DNA from 3 places in the Microbulbifer sp. genome. Region 1 is predicted to be linked to each of the others. Evidence: predicted binding sites of a transcription regulator. Region 1 holds the regulator's gene; each other region holds the start of a gene.
The links. Region 1 encodes sigma-54, which starts transcription at its own class of promoters, with help from an activator protein. Its sites were predicted from a motif close to TGGCACANNNNTTGCNNT; they were not measured.
Positions count from the first base shown of each region.

Region 2: the regulator sigma-54 is predicted to act here: its motif matches at 1,473-1,490, upstream of glnL (nitrogen regulation protein NR(II)).
Region 3: the regulator sigma-54 is predicted to act here: its motif matches at 1,539-1,556, upstream of galU (UTP--glucose-1-phosphate uridylyltransferase GalU).

Region 1 is NZ_JBOFOC010000108.1:28,817-32,022, forward strand. Features, by position in the region: gene lptA (lipopolysaccharide transport periplasmic protein LptA) at 1-65, shown strand, start outside; gene lptB (LPS export ABC transporter ATP-binding protein) at 114-839, shown strand; gene ACRC0P_RS11530 (RNA polymerase factor sigma-54) at 997-2,442, shown strand; gene hpf (ribosome hibernation-promoting factor, HPF/YfiA family) at 2,677-2,988, shown strand; gene ptsN (PTS IIA-like nitrogen regulatory protein PtsN) at 2,992-3,206, shown strand, end outside.
Region 2 is NZ_JBOFOC010000034.1:8,334-11,539, reverse strand. Features, by position in the region: gene glnA (glutamate--ammonia ligase) at 1-524, shown strand, start outside; gene ACRC0P_RS03645 (DUF4124 domain-containing protein) at 646-1,296, shown strand; gene glnL (nitrogen regulation protein NR(II)) at 1,554-2,621, shown strand; gene glnG (nitrogen regulation protein NR(I)) at 2,623-3,206, shown strand, end outside.
Region 3 is NZ_JBOFOC010000063.1:534-3,739, forward strand. Features, by position in the region: gene fabB (beta-ketoacyl-ACP synthase I) at 1-761, opposite strand, end outside; gene fabA (3-hydroxyacyl-[acyl-carrier-protein] dehydratase FabA) at 864-1,388, opposite strand; gene galU (UTP--glucose-1-phosphate uridylyltransferase GalU) at 1,627-2,475, shown strand; gene ACRC0P_RS06305 (phosphomannomutase) at 2,477-3,206, shown strand, end outside.

The DNA of each region.
Region 1 (3,206 bases):
TGATCTGGAAACCGGAAAAGAAAAAGACTGAACAGCAGCCCGCAACCGGCGACGAACACCAATAGCCAGCAGCCTGTCGGACCCAGGGCTGCCAGATCAACCGGAATTGAAATATGCCAACGCTGAAAGCGTTACATCTCGCCAAGCAATACAAGAAACGCAAAGTTGTCCAGGACGTCTCCGTCAGCGTCAGCAGCGGCCAGGTGGTCGGCCTGCTCGGCCCCAACGGCGCCGGCAAAACCACCTGTTTCTATATGATTGCCGGCCTGGTGCAGGCGGATGCCGGCCAGGTACTGATCGACGACGAGGACATCACCGGCCTGTCCATGCACGGCCGGGCGCGCAAGGGCATCGGCTACCTGCCCCAGGAAGCCTCGGTATTCCGCCGCCTCACAGTGCGCGACAACATCCTCGCCATCCTGGAGACCCGCAAGGACCTGTCCCGCGCCGAGCGCCTGCAACAGACCCGGGAATTACTGAAGGAATTCAACATCACTCACATCGAGGGCAACCTGGGCATGGCGCTGTCCGGCGGCGAGCGCCGCCGGGTGGAGATAGCCCGCGCCCTGGCCACAGATCCGGATTTTGTACTGCTGGACGAGCCTTTCGCCGGCGTGGATCCGATTTCGGTCAACGATATCAAGCAGATCATCCGCCACCTGCGGAACAGGGGCATCGGCGTACTGATCACCGATCACAATGTGCGCGAGACCCTGGATATCTGCGAGACCGCCTATATCGTCAGCGAGGGACACATCATCGCCGCCGGCACCCCGGCGGAAGTACTCGCCAACCAGCAGGTGCGGGAGGTCTACCTGGGGCATGAGTTCACCATCTAGTGTCCGAATTCGGGGTTCGCCCCTGCCACCCCACCACTCGTCGCCTGACCCAAAAAGCCGGCACAGTTTTTGCTTGCAAGCCGCCCCGCAGAGGGTTAGTCTGCAACATCCTGAATTTTCAGATGATTCATCCGCCGGATGCCTTGCAGTTTCTTCTATGAAGCAGTCCCTTCAAATAAAACTCGGCACTCAGCTGACCATGACGCCCCAGCTGCAGCAGGCTATCCGCCTGCTACAGCTCTCCACCCTGGACCTGCAACAGGAAATCCAGTCGGCGCTGGACAGCAACCCGCTGCTGGAAACCGAGGGCGAGGAGCCCGCAGAGACAGCCAGGGAACAGAACACTCAGGAGCAACAGGCCGACAGCGGCGCCGCCAACGGAACCGAACAGGCTGCCGAAAGCGACTGGAGCCACGACATCCCCGACGACCTGCCGGTGGATACCCGCTGGGACGACATCTACAGCGGCGGCAGCTACAGCGGCGGCGAGGGCGACGACCCGGCCCTGGAACAGCGCAATTCGGTGCCGGACAGTCTGCACAGCCATCTGTTGTGGCAACTCAATCTCACCCCCCTGTCCGAACAGGACAAACTGATCGGTGAGACCCTGATCGATGCCATCGCCCCAAACGGCTTTCTCGAATCCCTCCCGGCGGAACTGGCCCCGGCCCTGAACGCAGAGGAAGACGAAGTCGTCGCGATACTCAAGATCATCCAGCAGTTCGAACCCGCCGGCTGCGGCGCCCGCGACCTGCGCGAATGCCTGTTGTTGCAGCTGCAGCAGCTGCCCGCGAACACCCCCTGGCTGGAGCAGGCACAGATCGTCGTAGGCAGCCACCTGGACCTGCTGGGCAAGCGCGATTTCCGCCAGCTGAGTCGCCGCACACGCCTGAGCGAGGCGCAACTGGGCGAGGTGGTGCGCCTGATCCAGACCCTGAATCCCCACCCCGGGGAGGCTTTCGGCGGCGACGAGACCCAGTATGTGGTGCCGGATATCATCGTCAGCCGCAAACAGCAGCGCTGGCTGGTGGAGCTGAACCCGGAGACCACCCCGAAACTGCGCATCAACGGCGACTACGCGGCACTGATCAAGCGCGCCGACAACTCCACTGACAACAACTTCCTGCGCGACCACCTGCAGGAGGCGCGCTGGTTCCTGAAGAGCCTGCAAAGCCGCAACGAGACACTGCTCAAAGTGGCCTCGAGTATCGTGGACAAGCAGCAGGACTTTTTCGAGCGGGGCCCGGAAGCGATGAAACCCATGGTGCTGGCGGATATCGCCGAGACCATCGGCATGCACGAATCCACCATCTCCCGGGTCACCACCCAGAAATACATGCTCACCCCCCGCGGCGTGTTCGAACTCAAGTACTTCTTCTCCAGCCACGTGAGCACCGACTCCGGTGAAGACGCCTCCTCCACCGCCATCCGCGCCATGATCCGCAAGCTGATCGACTCCGAGGAAGCCCGCAAGCCCCTATCCGACAACAAGATCACCCAGGAACTGGACCGCCAGGGCATCAAGGTGGCCCGGCGCACCGTGGCCAAATACCGGGAATCCATGGGCATCCCCTCCTCCAGCGAGCGCAAGCGCCTGGTCTGATGAGAGACCGCTCACAATCTCCCGACAAGATTTACAGACCAGCGGGACACTTTTAGTCACAGATTTTGACCGATATCGATATGCCGGTCAGTTTTTACAGGCGTCCAACTCCACCCAGCCCGCGACCAACGCCCGAACTTTGAGTGTATCCTTCCATTCTGGCTAACTTCCTAGTAGGGTTGCGGCCCAGACGAGGAGCGGCCGGCTAGCGACGCACTCGATGAGGAGAAGTCCATGCAGATCAACATCAGTGGCCACCACGTGGAATTGACCGACCCCATCCGCGATTACTGCCATAGCAAACTGGAAAAACTCTCCCGGCACTACGACAACATTACCAATGCCCAGGTAATCCTATCGGTTGAAAAACTGACCCAGAAGGCCGAGGCCAGGGTACAGAGGGCCGAGGCCAGGGTGCACATGAATGGACACGACCTCTGTGCCACCTCCGAAGACAAGGACCTGTACGCGGCCATCGACGCCCTCTCCGACAAGCTGGACCGCCAGCTCAAGAAACACAAAGAGAAGTTACAGAACCACCGATAAGCTATGACATTGGAATCCCTACTCTCTCCCCGCCTGAGTCTTTGTCACCTGGCGGGGAGCAGCAAAAAAAAATTGCTGTTAAATATTGCCCAGGCCATCGCCGAAGAATATCCACAACTGGATGCCGACACTATTTTCAACCAGCTTCTCGCCCGCGAGCGCCTCGGCTCCACCGGTATCGGCGAGGGGGTAGCCATCCCCCACTGCCGCCTGCCCGG
Region 2 (3,206 bases), on a different contig from region 1:
TGTACTACATCGGCGGTATCATCAAGCACGCCCGTTCGCTGAACGCCTTCACCAACGCCTCCACCAACTCCTACAAGCGCCTGGTACCGGGCTTCGAGGCGCCGGTGATCCTGGCCTACTCCGCGCGCAACCGCTCCGCGTCCATCCGCATTCCGTATGTGCCCAGCCCGAAAGGCAAGCGCATCGAAGCGCGCTTCCCGGACCCCACCGCCAACCCCTACCTGGCCTTCGCGGCCATGCTGATGGCGGGTCTCGACGGCATCAAGAACAAGATCCACCCCGGCGACCCGGCGGACAAGGATCTGTACGACCTGCCGCCGGAAGAAGTGGCCGAGTTCCCCACCGTGGCCTCCAGCCTGGAAATGGCCCTGAATGCCCTGGACGAAGACCGCGCCTTCCTCACCGAGGGTGGAGTCTTCTCCGACGACGCCATCGACGCCTACATCGCGTTGAAGCGTGAAGAGGTGGAGCGCCTGCAGATGACCACTCACCCGGTCGAGTTCGAGCTGTACTACTCCGTATAAGCTCGAAGGCATCACACTGCCGAAAAAAAGCCCGCGCCGCCCAGGCGCGGGCTTTTTTTTTCGAGGTAAACTAGCCTTCTTTATATCGGGACTCCCGGGGCAACCCTTGTAGGAGCGGCCCATGGCCGCGATCGATATCGCTATGAAAAAATTTTCCCTGTTCCTGGCACTACTTCTGGTCACCCCGCTACTGGCGCTCGCCGGCGACGACGGCACTGACGATCCCACCCCCGGCAACACCATCTACAAAACCGTCGGCCCCGACGGCCAGGTGATCTTCAGCGACACCCCCCCGGCGGGCAACAAGTCGGAAAAGGTGGAGGTGGGCCCCACCAACGTGCAGCCCATTGTCGCGCCCCGTCCACTGCCGACGCGCAAGCTGTCGCCCAGGGACCGCGACCGGCAGGACGACCAGGGGTCGTTCAATTTCACCATCGTCAGCCCGCAGAGCGGCACCACCATCACCCCCGGGCAGCGCTTTATCGTGCTGGAAGTGGCGGTGAACCCGGTGCCGCGGGACGGTTACCGGTTCTTCGCGGTGGTGGACGGCCGGCCTTGGGTGGGCAGCTCCTCCGGCACCAGCCTGGACCTTTCCGCCCTGGAGCGGGGTACCCATCAGATCCAGGCAGTGCTCACCGACCTCAGCGGCAACCCGCTGGCCCAGTCGCAGACCATCACCCTCTACGTCAAACGCCCCAGCGTGGACGTGCCCGCCAACCCCGCGCCCCAGGCGCCGCAGGCCCCCAGAGCCCAGCCCGCTCCCGCCCCCTGACCTTTTTATCTGTAGGAGCGGCGGGGCGGTCATGGGCGGATGGCCGCCCCGCCGCTCCTACAGGGCGCAAAAGGGGCTCCCACCCCTTCCTCTCCGCCCTCTTCTGTAGCGCCAGCTCTGGCTATTTTTTAATCAATGCACAATAATGGTGCAATCGCCTGCGTGCAGATTCGCTCTGGCCCAGCCTTTGCCCCCCTGCGCCATTTTGGTTTGCTTTTTGCACTGTCGTAGACAGTGGAGACGGGAAAGTTTTTTACATGCTCAACGATCGCCAATTGCGCCAGCTGTTGGACAACCTGACTTCTGCGGTGGTGGTGCTGGATGGCAGCCTGTTGCTCTGCTATCTCAACTCCGCCGCCGAGGACCTGCTCGCCGCCTCCAGCGCGCGGGTCAGCGGGCTGCCGCTGGAAGAAATAGTGCGCGAGTCCGCCGCCTCCCAGCGGGCCATGCGCGAGGCCCTGGCCAGCGGCCAGAAATACACGGTTCGCCGCGCCAGCTGGCGCTTGCACAACCTGGAGCAGTGCACGGTGGACTACTCGGTGAGCCCGGTGCCCGAGCTGGGCCTGCTGCTGATGGAAGTGCAGTCCATGGACCGCCTGTTGCGCATCGCCCGGGAGGACGCGCTGATCTCAGCCCAGGAGACCACCCGCAACCTGGTGCGCGGCCTCGCCCACGAGGTGAAGAACCCCCTCGGCGGTATCCGCGGCGCCGCGCAGCTGCTGCAGCGCGAACTGCCGGACCGGGAGCTGGCCGAGTACACGCAGATCATCATCGACGAGGCGGACCGCCTGCGGAATCTGGTCGACCGCCTGCTGGGCCCGCGCAAGCCGGCGCAGCTGAAGCCGGTCAACGTGCACGAAATTCTCGAGCGGGTGGCGCAACTGATCGACGCCGAGTGCGACGGCACCCTGGATATCCGCCGCGACTACGACCCCTCGATCCCGGAGATCCCCGCGGACAGTGAACAGCTGATCCAGGCGCTGCTGAATATCGCCCGCAACGCCATGCAGGCCATCGATGAGAGCATCGGCCTCGCGGCCGGGGAAATCGTGCTGTGCACCCGCATCCAGCGCCAGTTCACCATCGGTCGGCGCCACTGCCCGCTGGTGTGCCGCATCGAGATCGAGGACAACGGCCCGGGCATCGCCGAGGAAATCCGCGAGCGGATTTTCTACCCGATGATCTCCGGGCGCGCCGAGGGCTCCGGGCTGGGGTTGTCCATTTCGCAGAACATCATCAATCAGCACCGGGGGCTGATCAAATGCGACAGCCGCCCCGGGCAGAGCGTCTTTCAAATCTATTTGCCTTTGGATATCGGGAACTGAAATGAGCAATCGCGTTTGGATTATCGACGACGACCGGTCGATCCGCTGGGTACTGGAGCGCGCCCTGAGCCGCGCTGGTATTGAAACCAAGTGCTTTGAGAACGGCGACCGCGCCCTGGATGACTTCTACAGCGACTCGCCGGACGTGGTGATCAGCGATATCCGCATGCCCGGCGCGGACGGTTTCAAACTATTGCAGCGCTTCCAGGCGGAGCGGCCCGCGCTGCCGATCATCATCATGACCGCCCACTCGGACCTGGACAGCGCCGTGGCCGCCTACCAGGGCGGGGCCTTTGAGTACCTGCCCAAGCCCTTCGACGTGGACGAAGCGTTGGCGGTAACCCGCCGCGCCCTGGCCCACTCCAGCGAACAGCAGGGTGCCGGGCAGGTGGCGCTGGAGAGCGGCAACGGCAGCAAGGAAATTATCGGCGAGGCGCCGGCCATGCAGGAGGTGTTCCGCGCGATCGGCCGCCTGTCCCACTCCAATATCACCGTGCTGATCAACGGCGAATCCGGCACCGGCAAGGAACTGGTGGCCCAGGCGCTGCACAACCACAGCCCGCGCAAAAGCCGTCCGTTCATCGC
Region 3 (3,206 bases), on a different contig from region 1:
TCGGCGTAGATGGTGGCGCCGCGGGCCTTTGCATGCTCCAGTTCCTCCAGCACCACGCAGCCGCCGCCGCCGGCGATCACGAAGCCGTCCCGGCCCACGTCGTAGGGGCGCGAGGCCTTGGTGGGCTCATCGTTGTATTTGGTGGACAGGGCACCCATGGCGTCGAACAGATGGGTGAGGCTCCAGGCCAGTTCCTCGCCGCCGCCAGCAAAGACGATGTCCTGCTTGCCCATCTGGATCAGCTCGGCGCCGTTGCCGATGCAGTGGGCGCTGGTGGAGCAGGCTGAGGAGATGCTGTAGTTGACGCCCTTGACCTTGAAGGGGGTGGCCAGGCAGGCGGATACGGTACTGCCCATCACCTGGGGTACCCGGTAGGCGCCCACGCGGCGCACGCCTTTCTCCTTGAGTATCCGCGCCGCCTCGATAATCGCGGCGGTGGAGGTGCCGCCGGAGCCCATCACTATGCCGGTGCGCGGGTTGGAGATATCGCTCTCCTCCAGCCCCGCCTTGGAGATCGCCTCCTGCATGGCGATATAGGCGTAGGCGGCGGAGTCGCCCATAAAGCGCAGGTGCTTGCGGTCGATATGCTCCTTGAAGTCGATATCCACTTCGCCGCCCACCTGGCTGCGCAGGCCCAGCTCCCGGTATTCCTCCTGAAAGCGAATGCCGCTGCGGCCAGCCTTCAATGCGGCGGTGACCGCTTTGGTGTCGGTGCCGATGCAGGAAGTGATGCCCATTCCGGTGATAGCAACCCGGCGCATAGTGATCTCCAGTAAAACTTTACGACAGTGTAACGCTGTTATTCTTGTGTGGTTTGGTTTCCAGCGGACTTAAACCTGTGTCCGCGACCGCGCGGCCGCGGATTAAAAGTTGTCAGTGCGGGTGAACAGGCCGACCCGCAGGTCCTTGGCGTTGTAGATCTCGCGGCCGTCCACCGATACCGTGCCGTCGCCGATACCCATGACCAGCTTGCGTTCCACCAGCCGGCTCATTTGAATATGGTAGGTGACCTTCTTGTTGGTCGGCAGAATCTGGCCGGTGAACTTCACCTCGCCGCAACCCAGGGCGCGACCGCGGCCGGGATTGCCCTTCCAGGCCAGGAAGTAGCCCAGCAGCTGCCACATGGCGTCCAATCCCAGGCAGCCGGGCATCACCGGATCGCCGGGGAAGTGGCACTCGAAGAACCACAGGTCCGGGTGAATATCCAGTTCCGCGACCAGTTCGCCCTTGCCGTGGGCGCCGCCTTCCTTGGAGATATGGGTGATACGGTCGAGCATCAGCATATCGGGGGCGGGTAGCTGGGCGTTGCCGGGGCCGAACATCTCGCCTTGAGAGCAGGCCAGCAGCTCTTCGCGACTATAGCTGCTTTTTTGAACGAAATTACTCATTTTGTTCCCGTTGTTGGGTATCTGGGCAATAACCAGAGTGGGCGTTTTTATAAGAGCAGGGCATTCTAAAGACTGAGGATAGCTTGTCCAGTCAGTCATAAGTGTTTTTGTGACCGGCGGCAGAGGCACGAATCACGCCTGCCGGCTGGCTGGCACGGGCCTTGCTGCTCGTTGCCGGGATTTTATGGTAAGTTGCACAGGCGCGGGGAAGCGCTGAAAGAAACTATCGGGGTTAGGAATGCTAAAGAAATGTCTGTTTCCGGTGGCCGGCTACGGTACCCGGTTCCTGCCGGTCACCAAGGCCATGCCCAAGGAGATGCTGCCGCTGGTAAACAAGCCACTGGTGCAGTACGGCGTGGAGGAGGCCATCGAAGCCGGATTGACCGAGATCGGCTTCGTCACCGGGCGCGGCAAACGCGCCATCGAGGATCACTTCGACACCAATTTCGAACTGGAGCACCAGATTGCCGGCACCGGCAAAGAGCGCTACCTGGACTGCGTGCGCAAGGTGATTGGCAGCGCCAGCTTCTCCTATACCCGTCAGGGGGAGATGCGCGGGCTGGGCGATGCCATCCTGCAGGGGCAGCGCCTGGTGGGCGACGAGCCCTTCGCGGTGGTGCTGGCGGATGATCTGTGCCTGAACGACGAGATGGGAGTGCTGGGGCAGATGGTCCAGCTCTATAAGCAGTTCCGCTGCAGCATCGTCGCGGTGGAAGAGGTTCCCAGGGAGCACATCCACAAGTTCGGCGTCATTGCCGGCAACGAGATCAAGCCGGGCCTCTACCAGGTCACCGACATGGTGGAGAAGCCGGCGGCGGAGGACGCGCCCAGCAATATGGCCATTATCGGCCGCTATATTCTCACTCCGGATATCTTCGAGCTGATCCGCGAGACCCCCCCGGGCAAGAACGGCGAGGTGCAGATCACCGACGCCCTGCTGGCCCAGGCCCAGCGAGGCTGCGTTCTCGCCTATCGCTTCAAGGGGCGCCGCTTCGACTGCGGCTCCGTGGACGGCTTTATCGAGGCCACCAACTACGTTTACGAGAATGTCTACCTGCCGGAGCAGGCCGAGCTGGAGAAGCAGTAAAGTGACTGAGCTGACCTGTTTCAAGGCCTACGACCTGCGCGGTCGTGTGCCCGATGAGCTGAATACCGATGTCGCCTACCGCGTGGGCCGCGCCTTCGCCCGGTTTCTGGGCGCGCGCCGGGTGGTGGTGGGGCACGATATCCGCCTCACCAGCGGCGAGCTCACCGACGCCCTCGTCGAGGGTCTGCGCGACGCCGGCGCCGATGTGTTCCATATCGGCCAGTGCGGTACCGAGGAGGTCTACTTCGCCACCTTCCACGGGGACTCTCAAGGTGGCTTCGACGGCGGTATCTGCGTAACCGCCAGCCACAACCCGATGGACTATAACGGCATGAAGTTCGTGCGCGCCGGCAGCCGCCCGATCAGCGCCGACACCGGGCTGAAGGACATCAAGCGGTTGGCGGAGGAAAACGACTTCGGCCCGGTGGAGAAGCGCGGCGAACTGCAGCGCTATGAACACCGCGCGGATTTCGTCAAACACCTACTCGGTTATGTGGACGTGGCCCAGCTAAAGCCGCTCAAACTGGTGGTCAATGCTGGCAACGGCGGCGCCGGCACGGTGGTGGACGCCCTGGCCCCGCACCTGCCGTTCGAGTTTGTGCGCGTGCACCACCAGCCGGACGGCAGCTTTCCCAACGGTATCCCCAACCCGCTGCTGCCGGAAAACCGCGCTTCCACCGCGCAGGCGGTGTGTGCGAGCGGCGCCGACTTCGGCATTGCCTGGGACGGTG